DNA from 3 places in the Heliomicrobium gestii genome. Region 1 is predicted to be linked to each of the others. Evidence: riboswitches for the same ligand, from Rfam matches in the RefSeq annotation. Region 1 holds a riboswitch; each other region holds the start of a gene.
What was found. Region 1 has a riboswitch for cyclic di-AMP ahead of GTO89_RS04810 (APC family permease). Riboswitches for the same ligand answer to the same signal wherever they lie in the genome.
Positions count from the first base shown of each region.

Region 1 (3,277 bases):
TTCTACGCCGCCGGCCGTTCCTTGAGCGGTGTGCAGAACGGATTCGCCATCGCCGGCGATTATATGAGCGCCGCCTCCTTCCTCGGCATCGCCGGTCTGATCGCCCTCAACGGCTATGACGGGTTTCTGTACTCTGTCGGTTGGCTTGTCGCCTACATCTCCGTCTTGTTGATCGTGGCCGAGCCGCTGCGCAACTCTGGAAAATACACGATGGCCGATGTCTTGGCCTATCGTTTAAAGCCGAAGCCTGTCCGCACTGCCGCTGCAGTAAGCACCCTGGTCATCTCCACCTTTTACCTGATCGCCCAGATGGTGGGTGCAGGAAGCCTGATTCAATTGCTGGTAGGCATCCCCTATGAGACGGCGATCATCATCGTCGGCGTCATGATGGTCCTCTACGTCGCGTTCGGCGGCATGCTGGCCACCACCTGGGTGCAGATCGTCAAAGCCGGTCTGTTGATGGCCGGCGCCATCATGCTGGCCGTGCTGGTCCTGGCGAAGTTCAGCTTCAACCCCGTCGCCTTTTTCGATGCCATCTCGGCGAAACATGGGCAACAATTTCTCGAACCGGGTCTGCTCTACAAGGATCCGATTGAAATCGTCTCCTTGGGACTGGCGCTCGTTCTTGGAACCGCCGGCATGCCCCACATCCTGATGCGTTTTTACACGGTGCCGACGGCCAAAACGGCGCGTATGTCCGTCATCTGGGCGATGGCGCTCATCGGCGTCTTCTACATCATGACGACCTTCCTCGGATTCGGCGCATCCCTGTTCCTCGATAAGGCGGCCATCACGGCAACCGACAAGGGCGGCAACATGGCGGCGCCGCTGCTCGCTCAATTCCTTGGCGGCGGGGCGGGCACCGCTGGCGGCGAGGCGATGCTGGCCTTCATCGTGGCCGTGGCCTTCGCCACCATCCTCGCCGTTGTGGCCGGGCTCACCCTGGCGGCTTCGAGCGCCTTCGCCCATGACTTCTATGTAAATGTCTTGAAGGGCGGCAAGGTCGATGAGGCCTCACAGGTCAAGGTTGCCCGCATGGCCACCTTCGGTGTCGGCGCCGTCGCCATCCTGCTGGGGCTGCTGTCGAAGGGGCAAAACGTGGCTCACCTGGTGGCGCTCGCCTTCGCTGTCGCTTCGGCGGCCAACGTGCCTGTCGTCGTCTACTCGGTCTTCTGGAAGAAGTTCAACACCGGCGGGGCCGTCACCGGGATCGTCGTCGGGTTGCTCTCCACCTTGGCCTTGGTGGCCGTTAGCCCCAACTACTTTCCGGTGAAGGAAGCCCTTTTCCCTTGGAAAAACCCCGGTATCGTCAGCATCCCCCTTGGATTCCTGGCTGCTTATGTGGGAAGCCTGCTCTTCGCTGAACCGGAAGCGGAGGCGAAGTTTGAGGAACTCTACGTGCGCGCCAACACCGGCATCGGCGCCGAGAATTGATAAACCTAGAGCCGCGCTTACAACTGACGATATGAATGAGAGACAGTCCAGCCTCGTCGCTGGGCTGTCTTTTTGCGGTCTCGACGAGACGCCCTTACAGGTAGAAGGGTCATAAACGACGATCGACGAAGCACCGGTGAGATTGGAGTAAATAAACGGCAATGGCGGTGCATCTGCGACGCCTTTTACGGAGATTCAAAGGGATTTCCCTTTTGCCTAATCCCTTCTGCAGGTCTATACTTCATTTCAATTAAATAGTAGGCCGAGTTTCGAATCGTTCGAAAACGGGGGAACCGATTTATGGGGCTAATCTTTTGTCACAAAAGAGGGATGTGCTCGCCGTCCTGCCCGTCAGCTAACCTCGTAGGCTGTTGAGACGTTTGCATGGGTTATTTCCAGAATAACCTGCGTTAAGACAGCCTTTCTTTGGCCTGTCTTTTTTATTTTGAAAAAAATGTACCTTTGTATTTTGAGGAGGAAGTTCTCGTGGTCCAGCGCTCACTCAAACGGCTTTTGCTCGGAAGACCCTTGCGTAACCAGGAGTTATCCCATGAGAAGCTGTCAAACTGGAAGGCCTTGCCCATCTTCTCATCCGATGCGCTGTCATCGATCGCCTACGGTCCGGAGCAGGTGATTTTGGCATTGACCGCCGCCAGCGCCTTGGCCTATGGTTTTGTTCCCTATGTGTCTGTGGGCATCCTCTTTTTGCTGGCGGTGGTCACCCTCTCCTATGTTCAGGTGGCGCGGGCCAACCCTGGCGGCGGCGGTTCCTACTCAGTGGCCAAGGGCAACCTGGGTGAACTGCCGGCCCTCATCGCAGCAGGGTCGCTCATCGCTGACTATTGTCTCACCGTTGCCGTTTCGATCTCTTCCGGCACCGATGCCCTGGTCTCAGCTTTCCCGCAACTGAACCCGATTCGTCTCGGCATCGATCTCTTTGTCCTGTTCGGCATCCTGATGATCATCAACCTCAGAGGCGTCCGGGAATCGGCCAACGCCTTTGTCTACCCCACCTACGCCTTCATTTTTGGCATCGCCGCGCTGATCGTCACCGGGATGGTTCAGGCCTTTACGGGAACACAGCCGGTGATGCCTCCGGGATCCTTAGAGAAACAATGGACGGCAGGTATGTTGTTCGTCTTGTTGCGGGCTTTTTCCAATGGTTGCAGTTCCATGACAGGCATCGAAGCCATCTCCAACGGCGTTCCCAACTTCAAAGAACCGGCGGCGGAGAATGCGCGGATCACCACCTACTGGATGTCAGCGATTCTGGGAACCATGTTTGCCGGCATCTCCTTTCTCATGATGCACTATCACATCTTGCCCATAGAAAATGTGACGGGGTTGTCCCAAATCGCCGAGTTGACGGTGGGAAGAAACTGGGCCTATTATTACATCCAGTTTACGACCATGCTCATCCTTTACCTGGCGGCGAACACGGCTTATAACGGACTTCCGCCGCTGTTGTCCCTTCTGGCCATCGACGGCTACATGCCGCGGTACCTGTCGGCCCGCGGCGACCGGCTGGCATTCACCAATGGCATCATCTTTCTTACGCTGGCGGCGGCGGCTCTCATCGTCGTCTACCACGGCGACACGGAGCATCTGATCTCCTTGTACGCGATTGGCGTCTTCCTGTCCTTCACCATCGCCCAGAGTGGGATGGTGATCCACTGGCGAAAAGTCCAGAGCCCCGGATGGCGGAGCAGGGCGACCATCAATGGGATGGGCGCCATCATCACCGGCGTCGTTGTCGTTGTCATCGCCGTCACCAAGTTCCGCCACGGCGCATGGATGATCCTTGTCTTTATCCCGGCAGCGATTTATGTGTTCAAAAAAATCA
Region 1 covers NZ_WXEX01000003.1:202,438-205,714, forward strand. The annotation lists gene GTO89_RS04805 (solute symporter family protein) at 1-1,434, shown strand, start outside; cyclic di-AMP (ydaO/yuaA leader) riboswitch at 1,685-1,819, shown strand; gene GTO89_RS04810 (APC family permease) at 1,921-3,277, shown strand, end outside.

Region 2 (3,277 bases), on a different contig from region 1:
GTTCAACATGGGTCATGACGACCACTTCCCGCCGCCCGGGCAGCCGGTACGATGCCAGCAGGTCGGCAAAGGCGTCGGTGATGCGCATCGGCAGGACGACAGGCGTCCGGGTGCCGATGCGGATGCGCCGGATATGGCGGAAGGCGCTGACGGCGTCGAGCAGCCTCTTGAGCGCGCCATCGGACATGATGCCGGGATCGCCGCCGGTGATCAGCACCTCTTCCACTTCGGGATGCTGGCGGAACCAGGCCAGGGCTTTGTTCATCTTGTCTTCACTGGCCGCCGCCTTCGGCGAGAGGACGTCATCGATCTCCCAGTTGCGCTGGCAATAGACACAGATCTGGGCGCAAGTGTTGAAAGGCTTCAAGATGGCGATCATGGGGTAGCGACGGGTCACCAGCCGTTCCGGCGATGTGTCCCGCTCGCCCATATAATCAAATCTCTTGGCGGCATCCCCTCTCCCCGCCGCCATCGCTTCCACATAGTCCGCCGGCGGAATCACCTGGGCGCGAACGGCATGGTCAAAGCGCCGGTGGGGCTCGCGATCCATCAGCATGACATAATAGGGTGTCACCCCGAAGGCGATCCCTTCGGCGCACGCCTTGTCAATGGCCGCCCGCTCCTCGCCAGAGAGTTCGACCAGTTCCTGCATCTGACCGGCGTCACGGATCACATGGCGGCATTGCCAGCGCCAGTCGTTCCATTCTTCCCGCGTAGCCCCAAAATGGTCCAAAATCCGCTGGCGGTTGGCTTTCCGCTGTTGGATCACCCCATCGATCAGACCGTGAGCAAACCCTTCGACCTGCTCCTGCACGGCTTGGCCCAATTGGCTCAGGCGCATATCCCGTCCCGGCGCTGCAGACGGGTGTGACTCATACAGCCCTGTCTTTTCTTTCATCGCCAGGAAGAGATGGCGCATCTCCTCCACAAAGGCCGCAGAGGTGGAGACCGGTTCCCCATGGGCCAATTGGTACAACACCTTGAGGGCGCTCTCCTGGGTCAGCTCCTCGTTCCGGCGAGCGAAGATGTTTTTCAGCACCTGAATCGCCTTCCGGCTGAGCGCCCGCTCCGATGGCGCAGTCAGCGCCCGTGAATGCAGGCTTTTTCGTTCAAAGTCGATCAGGTAGTTGAAAGCGCGTTCCCTGGCTTCTTCGAGGGTGCGGCTGTGGCAGAGCAGTTCAAAGAGGATCGGGTTCTCCTCCCAAAATCGCTCCAGCGCCCGCTGCACATCCGCTCCGTCAACGACTTGAGCAGGCCGCAAAACAGCCGAACCATCCATAAGTCATCCTCCTCTTTGTTGTCATTGACAGGGAAGCAAAAAGCCCGCGGCCTGGAAAGCCGGGGGCTTGAACGCGCATTCAACTAAAGCCTGACAAATGGCAGACTTTTGCGCCCCAACGCACCATCGACGCTGACGAAGTTAGCTGACGGATTCGGGTGGAATGATTCACCCTACCGGCGCAACAGCCGGATTCACCCCAATAATTGGTTCCCCCGCTTCCTGAAGGACAGGAATTAAGCGTTCCCGTGGGCATATGTGCTTGTAACGTATACAGTATATCAGCGTTCCCAACAAAAGTACACCATAATTCCCCAAAAAAACGAAAAACGGCCCTCTTTAGCGAGAGCCGTTTTATCAACGTTATCGGAAATTCGAACCCATGATCAAACCGCTTTTTATTGCTTTTCTGGTAATTCTACTCACCGTGTCAGCAAGCCGGCTTACTCGCCGAGCATTTTCTTCAGGTCTTCTTCCACATTGCCGATCAGGTTCAGGCCGAAGTTTTTCACCAGCACATCGACCACATTGGCCGTCAGGAATTCCGGCGCCCGGCCGCCCAGGTAGATGTTCTTCACGCCGAGGCTGAAGAGGCCGAGGAGGATGGCGCAAGCTTTTTGCTCAAACCAGCTGAGCACGATCGACAGGGGCAGGTCGTTGACGCCGCATCCAAAAGCCTCTGCCAGCGCCAGGGCGATCTTGACAGCCGAACCGGAGTTGTTGCACTGGCCCAGGTCAATGTAGCGGGGGATGCCGTCGATGTCGCCGAAGTCGATGTCATTGAAGCGGAACTTGCCGCAGGAGGTGGTGAGAATGACGCAGTCCTTCGGCACAGCCAGAGCGAGTTCACGGTAGTACTCCTGCTCCTTGATCGGCGCGTCACAGCCGGCGATGACAAAGAAACGGCGAATCTTGCCGGCCTTGACGGCTTCGATGATCTGCGGGGCCAGGGCCAGCACGTTCACATGGTGGAAGCCGGTGGTCATCGTCTTGTCCGATTCCCAGTTGGCATCAGGCAGAGAGAGCGCTTTTTCGATCAGCGCCGAGAAGTCATCGTTGACGATCTTGGGGACGCCTTCGAGGCCGGCGCAGCCGTAGGTCCACATGCGGTCGCTGTAGGAGCCGCGAATCGGCATGACACAGTTGGTCGTTCCTAAGATGGCGCCGGGGAAGGATTCAAAGAGCTTGCGCTGGTCGTGCCAGGCCTTGCCCACATTGCCCTTCAGGTGCGCGTATTTTTTCAGTTCCGGATAGCCGTGAGCCGGCAGCATCTCCGAGTGGGTGTAGATGTTGACGCCCTTGCCCTCAGTTTGCTTGAGCAGTTCCAACAGGGCGTGCAGGTTGTGGCCAGTGACGAGGATGCACTTGCCCTCCACCTTGTCCGAGGAGACGGCGACGGGAACGGGGATGCCGAACTTGTCTGTATGGGCGCGGTCGAGCAGGTCCATCACCTTGACGGTGGCGGTGCCCACCTTCATCGCCATGGCCACATGCTCGCCGAGATTGAAGTTAGAATTGGTCAGCGTCGAATAAAGGGCTTCCTGGGTGATGGCGTCCACCTCAGGGTCGCTGTAGCCCAGTTCCCGGGCGTGGGTCGCGTAGGCGGCGACACCTTTCAAGCCAAAGATGATCGTATCTTGGAGGCTGGCGATATCCTCGTTTTTTCCGCAGACGCCGACTTTCGTGCAACCGCCTTTTACGGTTTGCGAGCACTGGTAACAGAACATGAAGCAAATCCCCTTTCGTTTTTATAACTTACTAACTTACTTATATAATAACGGTCCTTAGACGCAGAATCTGTGATATTTGTCACAGTCGAGCAGAAAAATATCTTGCCGGACATTGCGGCCCCTCTGGCCCAATGCTACAGTTATGATTACATACTTGGCGCTGGACAGGCTCATCGGCTTCACCCGCACGGCAACGGCGGAGGAGGGCGACAGGGGGCAGCGCATCAACACCAATGAACCCCGAAGCAAACAATTGCACCCGCAAGCG
Region 2 covers NZ_WXEX01000007.1:139,370-142,646, forward strand. The annotation lists gene GTO89_RS09940 (KamA family radical SAM protein) at 1-1,279, opposite strand, end outside; cyclic di-AMP (ydaO/yuaA leader) riboswitch at 1,395-1,532, opposite strand; gene hcp (hydroxylamine reductase) at 1,723-3,006, opposite strand.
Region 2: it holds a riboswitch for cyclic di-AMP, as region 1 does, so the genes downstream of both, GTO89_RS09940 (KamA family radical SAM protein) here and GTO89_RS04810 (APC family permease) in region 1, are expected to answer to the same signal.

Region 3 (3,277 bases), on a different contig from region 1:
GAGGTTGAAGTGCTGGAAGACCATGCCGATCTCCTGGCGGAGGAGGTTGATGTTCGTCTTGGGGTCGTCGGTGCGAAAGCCGTCGACGGTCAGGCGACCCTCGGTGATCGTCTCCAACTTGTTGATGCAGCGAAGCAGTGTGCTTTTGCCGGAGCCGCTGGGACCGATAACGACGACAACTTCCCCTTCACGGATATGTAAATCGATATCGCGAAGCACATGCAGCTTCCCAAACCACTTGTTCACTTTTTCAAATCGGATCAGTCCGATCGCCTCCCCGTCGTGAAAAAAGTCCGCATAATGCTCTAATTATAACATTATCTTTTAGATTTTGCCGAACAAAACTTGTTGAATAAAAACGTCAGTTTTTTCCTTCAAATGAATCAGGTAGGGGCTGACCAGTTTGCGCCCGTCCGCCGTCTCTGTCACCAACACCGTCGGCTGGAGGGGCGAATCCTCGTAAAACTGCACCACATAGCCTTCCTCGCCGGTGGAGAGTCGCACCCGCGTATTCAGCATCAGATCGCGCAACCGATCGATAAAGACAAAGACGATGTGCTTGTCGAGATGGTCCCGGGCGCTGGAACTGATGATGCTGACGGCGTTGATGTGATCGAGCCGTCCCCGGTAGGACCTGTTCGTCGTCAAGGCCGAGTAGACATCGGCAACAGCGACGATGCGGGCAAAGAGGTGGATCTGGGCGTAGCGAAGACCATTGGGATAGCCCTTGCCGTTGCACCACTCCTGGTGCTGGAGGATGCAGGCCATCTGCTCTTCGGGCAGGCGGACGCCGCTCTCCTGAAAGACCTTCATCCCCGCCTCCGGGTGGGTCCGGATCAAGGCGAATTCCTCGTCGGTCAGCTTGCCCCGTTTGTTCAGGATCTCGTCGGGGATATAGATTTTGCCGATATCGTGGAGGATGGCGCCGACGGCCAGGCTCTCCAACTCCGCCTTCGAGAGGCCCAGGCTCATCCCGATCATCGTGCTGAGGAGACAGACGTCGACGGAATGATGGAGGGTGTAATCGTCCGTATCCCACAACCGCGACAGGCGCAGGCCGATCTTCTCATCGCGAGCGATGGAGGAGACGATCTCCGCGGTGGTGTCGCGGATGGCCCCTTCGTTGAAACCATGGCCCTCACGCATATCGAGAAAGACATCGCGCACCGTTTCGATGGAATGTTGGAAGAGGACCTGTTCCTGTCCCACTTTTTTCAGGGACTCATACTGCATCTCCAGGCCGGCGCCGGTGACAGCCTTCGGCTTTTGACCGGTGAGGATACCGATCTCTTCCCATTTGAGGATCTGCCGGTAGATGGCGTCTGTGAGCAAGGTTCCTTTCGGGATCAATAACCGGCCATCGACAGTAAACACATCGGCGGCCAGCATATCACCGACTGCATATTGTTCAGAGACTTTTCCCGTTTGCGCTGAAAACACCCGCGCCCGCCCCCATTTCGCCATATTTCGGCCAGACGAAGCGCCCAGCGGTTCCCGTCCCGCCCAAAGCAGCAGGTGGGACGGCTCGCCGCCAACACAGTCCTTTTGGTAGTATATGTCTGGCATTCCATTCAAGGATTTCAATTTCAAAGCCCATTTTCTTCCGATGAAGTTCGACGACGGCACTTGGTTTTCCTCCGAAGCAAAAAACAAATCCTTTACATAAACGCTAGAAATCACAAGCGAAATGCCCCTTCTGCCCGTTAACGAACGCTTTCGCCAAAATCGGGGGTTTTACAAAAGTGGCGCAAGCAGTGTATGATCCCTATGTGAGAAAGGTCCAATACAAATCCAGGAAATAGTCGTAATTTTCACAACTCGCTGAGTTCCCAGGCAGGGAAGCGGGGGAACCAACCATGGCGGTGAAATCGCCATTGCCGGGGTGAGTCCCGGGCCTGTGTGGTCCGGGTAGGGCAACTCCGCAGCCCGAACCCGTCAGCTAACCTCGTAGGCGTCGCTGGAGAAAGGAAGAATCCGCACGTGAACATCGCTTTTTTTCTGATCCCGAAAAAAGACGTGATCCATCTCCCTATTCACGCCACCATGCGGCAAGCGGTCGAAAAGATGGAATACCACCGCTACACCGCCGTCCCCCTCATCGACGGTCAGGGCCGCTATGTGGGCACCCTTACCGAGGGGGATCTGCTTTGGAAAATGAAGAATACGCCGAGCTTGGGCTTTGACAACATCCACAAGGTCTCCCTCAACGAAGTGCCGCGGCGCATGACCATCAAACCGGTCCACATCTACGCCGAGATGGAAGAACTGATCTCCCTGGCCAGCGAACAAAATTTCGTCCCTGTCCTCGATGACCGCGGCGTCTTCATCGGCATCGTCCGCCGCCGGGAGATCATCGAATACTGCGCCGGCCTGCTGCAAGCGGGACGGCCGGTTGCCCGGGCCGCCGTTGCTAACGGGGGTTGAGCGAGGCCCCAGTCATAGAAAACATAAACCGACGCAGAGAAAAGCCGTCTCAAGCTAAGCTTTAGCTGAGGCGGCTTCTTCTTCGATATCCACAACATAGAACTGGATCCCTATCCTCCGCGAAGCGTCTTCAGCCGGAACCGTGCCAGGAAACGTTGGAAGACATCCGGTTCGGCCCGGATGGTTACCGCGATCTCCGGCAGGCGAAAGGCGCCAATGGAGACCTTCCGCTCTGCGCCCAGGTCGACGCGCCACCCCTCACCCTCGAAACACCCTGGTGACTGCTCCACCCCACCCAATTCCACAAGGCATTGGCCGAGCTCCCGTTTCGTGATCGACCGCATCCGCAACTCCTTTTCCAACATACGATATCCCCCGTTCTCATTCTTGATTGAATTCCATGCCTTTCCGGCTTGTCCGATTGGACTGTTTCTTGTTATTGTAATCTCTGACGCAAACACCTGCCACATTTGTACACCCATGCCCTTTGTTCAGCCTTCACCCTATAACCTTCGCCCTGACCTTCATCATTAAAATGAACCTTCCCATCAACAAACCCCGCTTAAGCGGTTCGTCTGAAAAAACCTTCTTACCCTAAAATTTCCCCCTGTAACCTGTCACCTTTTCGCTCCCGGCGCCGTCTTTATCATGGAAACCCAAAAGGGACCGTTGCGCAACGGCTATAAGGGGGAGACTACCATCAACGGCCATCTTATCGCCATTTCTACGCCGATATATGGTGAAAATATGGAACAACGCTTTCAACAACTGTATCGGGAAATGGCGCCCAAGCTGGGTCGCCAGGCCAACTTCCTTTTGGGGGACCCTGCCGCTGCGGAGGATCTGGTCCAGG
Region 3 covers NZ_WXEX01000007.1:166,492-169,768, forward strand. The annotation lists gene GTO89_RS10035 (amino acid ABC transporter ATP-binding protein) at 1-264, opposite strand, end outside; gene GTO89_RS10040 (HD-GYP domain-containing protein) at 325-1,584, opposite strand; cyclic di-AMP (ydaO/yuaA leader) riboswitch at 1,810-1,969, shown strand; gene GTO89_RS10045 (CBS domain-containing protein) at 1,981-2,424, shown strand; gene GTO89_RS10050 (hypothetical protein) at 2,535-2,789, opposite strand; gene GTO89_RS10055 (sigma-70 family RNA polymerase sigma factor) at 3,073-3,277, shown strand, end outside.
Region 3: it holds a riboswitch for cyclic di-AMP, as region 1 does, so the genes downstream of both, GTO89_RS10045 (CBS domain-containing protein) here and GTO89_RS04810 (APC family permease) in region 1, are expected to answer to the same signal.